One region of the Afipia carboxydohydrogena genome, then DNA from elsewhere that is predicted to be linked to it. Evidence: riboswitches for the same ligand, from Rfam matches in the RefSeq annotation. Region 1 holds a riboswitch; the other holds the start of a gene.
What was found. A riboswitch is a leader RNA that binds a small molecule or an ion and turns the genes downstream of it on or off. The one in region 1 is predicted to bind S-adenosylmethionine.
Positions count from the first base shown of each region.

Region 1 (4,211 bases):
CTGCCGTGATGGCGCGGACGCGCCTCAGCCGGATTGGTGATCGCCGCAACCGCAACCGCAACCGCAACCGTACACATGACACAGGCTGCGAGACGCAACGGCGAAAAAGTCGTGGATCGTTTCATTCTTCGAAGGTTCCTTTACGCAGACATTTCGCGCACGCAGCGCGAGATGGCGCGTAAGACCCCTTTCGATGTGGCGAGAAGACGGCACGATATGTCAGCGCATGACAGGTATTCGCCATGCGGGCAGACTGGGGGCACTTCCGGCCCTCACATCCGAAAGAATCGCGGAAATGCCCTATTTTGGCCGCTCAGATTAATTGCGCCGGGTGAGCAGAAACACCCCCTGCTCGCCGAACATATTCCAGAACCACCACGGCGCGTTGAGGCGCAGCGGCCTTCCGTAAAGGTCGAGCGCCACCGCGCGTTCCATCCTGACGTTGATCTCGTCGCACAACTGGACGAAATCCTTGATGGTGCAGAAGTGAATGTTCGGCGTGTCGTACCACGTCGCGGGCAGATTCTCGGTGCGCGGCATATGCCCGCCGACCAGCAATTGCAGCCGCATCCGCCAGTGACCGAAATTCGGAAACGAGACGATGGCGCGGCTGCCGATGCGCAAAAGATTTTCCAGCACCTTGCGCGGCTGCCGCGTCGCCTGCAACGTCTGCGACAGGATCACGTAATCGAACGAGTCGTCGGGATAACTGTCGAGGTCGGTGTCTGCGTCGCCCTGCACCACCGCGAGGCCCTTGGCGACGCAACTGTTGACGCCCTCGCGCGACAGTTCGATCCCGCGCCCGTCGACGCCGCGCGCTTCCAGCAATTGCAAGAGATCGCCCTCGCCGCAGCCGACGTCGAGCACCTTGGACCCCGGCGCGACCATTTCAGCGACCAGAAGATGATCGCCGCGAACGCCGTCGATCTTCGGGAGTTGCGCTGTCGGGCGGAAAAATTCAGGCGCGTTCATGTCAGCTCACAGTATTCAGGCCATGCGTGCTCGCGGCCGCTTCCAGAAAGGCGCGCGAGATCGCGAAGAATTCAGGCTCGTCGAGCAGGAATGCATCGTGCCCCTTGTCGGTGGTGATTTCGGCGAAGGAGACGCGCGCGCTGCTCGCGTTCAGCGCATGCACCACGGCGCGCGCCTCCGAACTCGGAAACAGCCAGTCGCTCGTGAACGAGATCACGCAGAAGCGCGTCCGCGTGCCGAGAAACGCCGCCGCCAGCACGCCGTTATGATCGGCGGCGATGTCGAAATAATCCATCGCGCGGGTGAGATAGAGATAGGAGTTGGCATCGAAGCGCTCGACGAACGACGAGCCCTGATGGCGCAGATAGCTTTCCACCTCGAAATCGGCGTCGAACGAAAAAGTCGGTTCGTCCCGGTCCTGCAAACGGCGACCGAACTTGCGATGCAGCGCCGCGTCAGACAAATACGTGATGTGCGCGGCCATGCGCGCGACGCCGAGGCCGCGTCGCGGATGCGTGCCGTGCTCGAAATATCGCCCCTGCCGCCAGTCCGGATCGGCCATCACCGCCTGACGGCCCAATTCATGGAAGGCGATGTTCTGCGCCGAATGCTTCGCGCCGCAGGCGATCGCCAGCGCCGCGAACACCCGTTGGGGATACGCGGTCGCCCATTGCAGCACCTGCATGCCGCCCATCGAGCCGCCGACCACCGCGAACAGTTTGGTGATGCCGAGATGATCAATCAGCATCGTCTGCGCGCGCACCATGTCGGGGATGGTGATGACCGGAAAATCCAGCCCCCACGGCTTGCCGGTGGCGGGATTGGTCGAGGACGGCCCGGTCGAGCCCATGCAGCCGCCGACGACATTCGAGCAGATCACGAAATAGCGGTCGGTATCGATCGGCTTGCCCGGCCCCACCAGCGTCTGCCACCAGCCGGGCTTGCCCGTGACCGGATGCGTGTTGAACACATGCTGGTCGCCGGTGAGCGCGTGGCAGATCAGGATCGCGTTGGAACGGTCGGCATTGAGCGTGCCGTAGCTTTGATAGGCGATCTGGAACGGCGAGAGATCGACGCCGCAATCGAGATGCAGCGGCTTGTCGGCGCCGAACACGACAGACGGCGACGACGGATGGTCCGCCTCGCGCGCGCGCTCCTCGCTGCGGGTGGGTTTTTTGCCGGCCGGTTGTCGGCTTGCAACGTCGGACATCGTCTCTCCCGGACCCTTCAGGCCCAAAAAAACCGGCCTGAACCAATTGTTCGGCCGGGATCACATGTCCCCGGCCTGTTTAGCGAATTCTTTAACGTGGCTGCAAGCCGGCCGGCTCAAATGACCACGGAACACAGGAAAAATAGTCCTGCGACCCTAGCCCGTCAAGACGCATCGGGCGGGTGCATGGCCGCCAACCGCCGTTAAGCATGAAGGTTTTCTTTGCTTTCGGGCACCGTCTTTCCTAATCAGAACCCCTGTCGCGAAAGCTGTCTGCATGCCCGATACACCTGCCCCCATTTCACTCCAGGATTTGCGCCACGAGATCGATACGATCGACGAGCAGGTGCACACGCTCTTGATGCGGCGCGGCGATATCATCGACCGCCTGATCCGCGTGAAGCAGACACAGGAGGTCGGCTCCGCGTTTCGCCCCGCGCGCGAGGCGGACATGATGCGCCGTCTCGTGACGCGGCATCACGGCATCCTGCCGCTCGACACCGTTGAGAGCATCTGGCGCGTCATCATCTCGACTTTCACTTACGTGCAGGCGCCGTTCTCCGTGCATGCCGACCTATCGTCGGGCGAAAGCGCCATGCGCGACAGCGCGCGCTTCCATTTCGGTTTCACGGTCCCGTTCCTCGCTCATTTCAACGCAGGCGCGGCCGTCGAGGCGGTCGCGAAATCGCGCGGCGATCTCGCTCTGGTCTCGGCCACATCGAGCCAGACGCCGTGGTGGAGCGCCCTCGAACAGCCGGGCGCGCCGAAGATCATCGCGCGGCTGCCGTTCGTCGAGCGCGCCGACCATCCGGCCGCGATGCCGGTCTTCGTCATCTCCCGTGTGGCGGACGATGCGCTGGTGACCGAGATCGAGACCTGGAGCCTGCATGTCAACGGCTGGAGCCCGGCCGCCGCCCGCGCCCTCTCGCCCTTGTCCGACGTGCTGGCGGTCGCGGACGCCGCATCGGGCACCGCCGCGCTGCTGGTGTCGGTCGCCCACACCGACGGCGTCGAAAAGATCATATCTGCCCTGACCGAGGCAGGCGCAGCCGTGCGGGCATCCGCTCTCGTCGGCGGCCACGCAACGCGCTATAGGGTGCCCACGGCCGGCACCGCCGCGCCCTGAATTTTTCTGGAGCCCACAATGTCCCGCCCCGTGCCGAAGCCCGGCATTCTCGATATCGCGCCTTACGTGCCCGGCAAGAGCGGCGCGGGCATGCATGGGCGCGTGTTCAAGCTGTCGGCGAACGAGGCGGCTTTGGGTCCCTCGCCGAAGGCGGTGGAGGCATTCAGCCGGACAGCCGCAGGGCTTGAGATTTATCCGGACGGCTCGGCGCGCCTCATGCGCGAGGCCATCGGCCGCGCGTTCGACATCGATCCCGCCAATGTCGTCTGCGGTGTCGGCTCGGGCGAATTGCTGCACACCATCGCCAACATCTATCTCGGCCCCGGCGACGAGGCGATCCACACCACGCACGGTTTCCTGCTCTATCCGATCGCGACCATGAGCAACGGCGCGACGAACGTCGTCGCGCCGGAGACAAACTTCACCGCCGACGTCGACGCGATTCTCAAAGCCGTCACCCCGCGCACGAAAATCGTCTGGCTCGCCAACCCGAACAATCCCACCGGCACCTATGTGACCGCCGCCGAAGTGCGGCGGCTGCGCAAAAATCTGCCGCCGCAAACGCTGCTGGTGCTGGATGCGGCCTATGCCGATTTCTGCTCGAACGCCGACTATGAAGCGGGCATCGAACTGGTGAAGGAAACCGACAACACCGTGATGGCGAGGACCTTCTCGAAGATCCACGGCCTCGCCGCCGTGCGCCTCGGCTTCATCTTCGGGCCCAGCCACCTGATCGACGTGGTCAACCGCGTGCGCGATCCGTTCAATTCGAACGGACCCGCGATGCAGGCAGCTATCGCCTCGCTCGCCGACACCGAGCACTACAAGGCGGCGCAGACGCACAATGAAAAATGGCGCGCATGGCTGACGGATGAAATCTCAAAGCTCGGCCTCACCGTGACG
Region 1 is NZ_CP113162.1:725,319-729,529, reverse strand. Features, by position in the region: gene AFIC_RS03485 (TIGR02594 family protein) at 1-125, opposite strand, end outside; gene metW (methionine biosynthesis protein MetW) at 319-972, opposite strand; gene metX (homoserine O-acetyltransferase MetX) at 974-2,182, opposite strand; SAM riboswitch at 2,241-2,320, opposite strand; gene AFIC_RS03470 (chorismate mutase) at 2,460-3,308, shown strand; gene hisC (histidinol-phosphate transaminase) at 3,327-4,211, shown strand, end outside.

Region 2 (4,211 bases), 930 kb from region 1:
GCTGCGCGTCGTGGCGCAGGAGCATGGTGCGCCGCTGTTCGATCGTTTTTCGATCATGCGCGCCTGGAGCGAGGCGGGAGACTTCGATCTGTTCGCGCAGGCCCACAGCATCGGCGTTGCCGCGCGGGTGCATGATTGCCTCGGGCGCGCGCTGTCCAAGCTCGTGATCGAGGCCGCGCATATCAACCCGGCCGAGCTCGGGGTGCGCTGACGATGCGGCAGCGCCATTGCAAATTGCTCGTGGCTGTAGGGCTGCTCGGTATCCTTGCGAGCGCGCCGTGTCCTGCCGCGGGCGAGACGCTCGCGCAGTCGGAGACGCCGATGGCGGCAACCGATGGGGCGCCTGCAAGGCGCAGCCTTCCCGGCAAGGCGATCGATGCCGCGAAAAATGCCGCGAGCCGGGCCGGCGATGTTCTGACCCGCATTCCGTGCCTGCCGCCGAAAGGCGCGGGGGCGGTCTCCGCCTCGCTGCCGCGCGTGGCGCGCAAGCTCAATGCGGGAGAGCCGATCACCATCGTGGCGCTGGGATCGTCGTCCACCGCGGGCTACGGTTCGACCGCATCGACCTACACCTATCCGAGCCGTCTGGCCGAACAGCTTCGGCGAAAATATCCGAGGGCGCGCATCAGCGTCATCAATCGCGGCATGGGCGGTCAGGAGGTGCGGCAGATGGTCGAGCGTCTGCAATCGAGCGTGCTCGATTCAAATCCGGATCTCGTGATCTGGCAGCTCGGCACCAATACGGTGGTGCGTGGTGAGGATAGTTCCGGCATCGCGGCGTTGGTCGAGTCTGGCATCACAAGGATACAGGCTAGGGGTGCCGACGTGGTGTTGATCGATCCGCAATACGTTCCCGCCGTGACCGCGAAGAAGGAAGGCGCGAACAAGATGGTGAAGCTGATCCGCGAAGTCGGGCGGCTGCGTCATGTCTCGGTCTTCCCGCGCTTCGAGGTGATGCGGCAATGGCATGAGGACGAGAAACTGCCGTTCGAGAGTTTCTCGATCTCCGACGGGTTGCACATGAACGATTGGGGATACGCTTGCTTCGCCCAGTTGCTCGGCGACACCATCATCAAATCGGTCGGGGAAGCCAAAGCCGAACCCGGCACCGAAAGGCCGGGAAGCGTCATGAGCTTCAGGCCGATGTGAGGGCATGAAAAAAGCCCGCCAGACGGCGGGCTTTTTGAATGGCGGCGCGCTTGCCTCAGACTTTTTCCAGCGCGCCCTGAACGTCCTCGATCAGATCGTCGACGTGTTCAAGGCCGACCGAGAAGCGGATAAAACCGTCGCCGATACCAAGCTCGGCACGTTCCTCCGGCGTCAGACGCTGATGCGTCGTGGTGGCGGGATGGGTGACGATGCTCTTGGAGTCGCCGAGATTGTTGGAAATGCGGGCGACCTGAAAACCGTTCAGGGCGCGGAATGCGCCTTCCTTGCCGCCCTTCACCTCGAAGCCGATCATCGTCGATCCCGCGCGCATCTGCTTCTTGATGACATCGGCCTGCGGATGGTCGGCGCGGCCGGGATAGATCAGCCGCGTCACTTTCGGATGCGTGGCGAGAAAGTCCGCGATCTTCGCGGCACTTTCGGTCTGCGCCTTGACGCGCACGCCGAGCGTCTCGAGTCCCTTCAACAGCACCCAGGCGTTGAACGGCGACATCGAGGGCCCGGTCTGGCGGAAGAAATTATGGATGTGCTCCATGATGAACTCTTGCGACGACAGGATGATGCCGCCGAGACAGCGGCCCTGACCGTCGATGTGCTTGGTCGCGGAATAGACCACCACATCGGCGCCGAGCGCGAGCGGGCTCTGGTAAAGAGGCGTCGCGAACACGTTGTCCACCACGAGACGCGCGCCGCCCTGATGGGCGATCTTCGCCACTTCCGCGATATCGACGACTTCGAGCGTGGGATTGGTCGGGCTCTCCAGAAACAACGTCTTGGTGTTGGGGCGCATCGCCTTGCGCCAGGCGTCGAGGTCGCGGCCATCCACCAGCGTGGAGGTGATGCCGTAGCGCGGCAGCAGCGTTTCGATGACGTAGCGGCACGAACCGAACAGCGCCCTTGCCGCGACGACATGATCTCCGGCCTGAAGCGGCGCGAGCATCGCGGTGGTCATCGCGGCCATGCCGGTCGCGGTGGCGCGCCCGGCTTCGGCGCCTTCAAGGGCTGCCATGCGGCGCTCGAACATCGCAACCGTGGGATTGGAGAATCGCGAATAGAGAAAGCCGGGCTTCTCGCCCTTGAAGCGGGCTTCGCATTCCTCCGCGCTCTCGTAGGTGAAACCCTGCGTCAGGAACAGCGATTCCGACATCTCGCCGAAATCCGAACGGATCGTTCCGGCGTGGACAAGGCGGGTTTCGGGGCGGTAACGGGATGAATTCAGATCGCTTTTTGTGTCGGACATGCGGACCTCCAATGGCGTCTTGCCTGGAAACAAGGCGCAAAAAACCGGCCTGGAAAAAATCCAACGGCCGGGGGCACAAGGTCCGCGGCCTGTTTAGCGACTTATTTTACGTGGCTGCAAGCCGGCCGGCCCAAATCACCACGGGATAAGTCCGAGGCTTAATCCGCACGGCTCTTTCCGTCAAGCAGCCCATCGGATAACGGGGTAAATGCCCATGCATAGCTCACTCCCGAGGGGACCGGATTTGGCCTTCTCTCTCCCCGCCAACGCCAACGGTATTCTGCCCGATCGCATGATCGCGGCCATGGAGGAGAGTGGCCTGATCCTGCCGGCGTTTCCGTTCGTGGAGAGCCAGATTCAGCCCGCGAGCCTCGACCTGCGGCTGGGTGAGGTGGCTTATCGCGTGCGCGCGAGCTTCCTGCCGGGGCCGGATGTCACGGTCGCCGAGCGCATCGACGAATTGAAGCTGCATGAGGTCGATCTTTCCGACGGCGCGGTGCTGGAGACCAACTGCGTCTACATCGTCCCTCTGCTGGAAAGCCTCGCGCTGCCGCAATCGATTCTGGCGTCGGCCAATCCGAAAAGTTCGACCGGGCGGCTCGATGTGTTCACCCGCGTGATCGCGGACGGCACGCGGCGCTTCGACATGATCGGCGCGGGCTATCACGGCCCGCTCTATGCCGAGATCAGCCCGAAGACATTTCCGGTGCTGCTGCGGCAGGGATCGCGGCTGTCGCAGATCCGTTTCCGCACCGGCGCGCCGCTCCTCGACAACGACGAACTCGAAGCGCTGCATCAGCGCGAGCCTCTCGTCGATTGCGATAACGCCGATCTGACCGGCGGCGTCGCGGTCAGTGTCGATCTGTCGGGAGAAGGCTCGGACGGTTTCGTCGGCTACCGCGCCAAGCGTCACACCGGCGTCGTCGATATCGACCGGCGCGGCGGTTACGCCGTCGACGATTTCTGGGAGCCGATCCGCGCCCGGCCGGACGGCAGCCTGATCCTCGATCCCGGCGAGTTCTACATTCTCGCCTCGAAAGAAGCCGTGCAGGTGCCGCCGAACTATGCCGCCGAAATGGTGCCGTTCGACCCGCTGGTCGGCGAATTTCGCGTGCACTATGCGGGCTTCTTCGATCCCGGTTTCGGCCATGCGGGCGCGGGAGGGCAGGGATCGCGCGCGGTGCTCGAGGTGCGCTCGCGCGAGGTGCCCTTCATTCTCGAACACGGCCAGATCGTCGGCCGTCTTGTTTATGAAAAGATGCTGGCGCCGCCGCAGACGCTGTACGGCACCCGCATCGCCTCGAACTATCAGGGCCAGGGGCTGAAGCTCTCCAAGCATTTCCGCGCGCCGGGCTGAAGGCGCGTTTGGTTAACGCGGCTCCGTCCCGCTGCCGTCAGGTTTGCAAAATCCGGACGGTTGGGCGATGGTGGAACGGACTTCGCGGGCGTAGTTCAATGGTAGAACGGCAGCTTCCCAAGCTGCATACGAGGGTTCGATTCCCTTCGCCCGCTCCATCTCCTCTTGCGTTCCATCCGTGACGCTTCGGCCACGCAGTTCCGCCGGAGTGCATCCGCCGTGCAACACCGCATCGAAATCATCCGCGCCTGAGAAGGGCGATCTGGACAAAGCTCCGGACTCGCAACACGCTGTCGATGCCTTGCTGACACAGCCGGGCGGGGGACGCGACGATGAGATTCGTGACCGGATTGTTGGCGGGCGTGTTGCTGCTGGCCGGGTTGACCGCGAGCCATGCGGTGGTCCGCATCGCCGATGATCGCGGCGGGCGCATCGGCACCTATGTCG
Region 2 is NZ_CP113162.1:3,069,152-3,073,362, reverse strand. Features, by position in the region: gene AFIC_RS14890 (SGNH/GDSL hydrolase family protein) at 1-211, shown strand, start outside; gene AFIC_RS14885 (SGNH/GDSL hydrolase family protein) at 214-1,149, shown strand; gene AFIC_RS14880 (O-succinylhomoserine sulfhydrylase) at 1,205-2,407, opposite strand; SAM riboswitch at 2,480-2,559, opposite strand; gene AFIC_RS14875 (2'-deoxycytidine 5'-triphosphate deaminase) at 2,622-3,764, shown strand; tRNA gene AFIC_RS14870 (tRNA-Gly) at 3,849-3,922, shown strand; gene AFIC_RS14865 (hypothetical protein) at 4,097-4,211, shown strand, end outside.
Region 2: it holds a riboswitch for S-adenosylmethionine, as region 1 does, so the genes downstream of both, AFIC_RS14880 (O-succinylhomoserine sulfhydrylase) here and metX (homoserine O-acetyltransferase MetX) in region 1, are expected to answer to the same signal.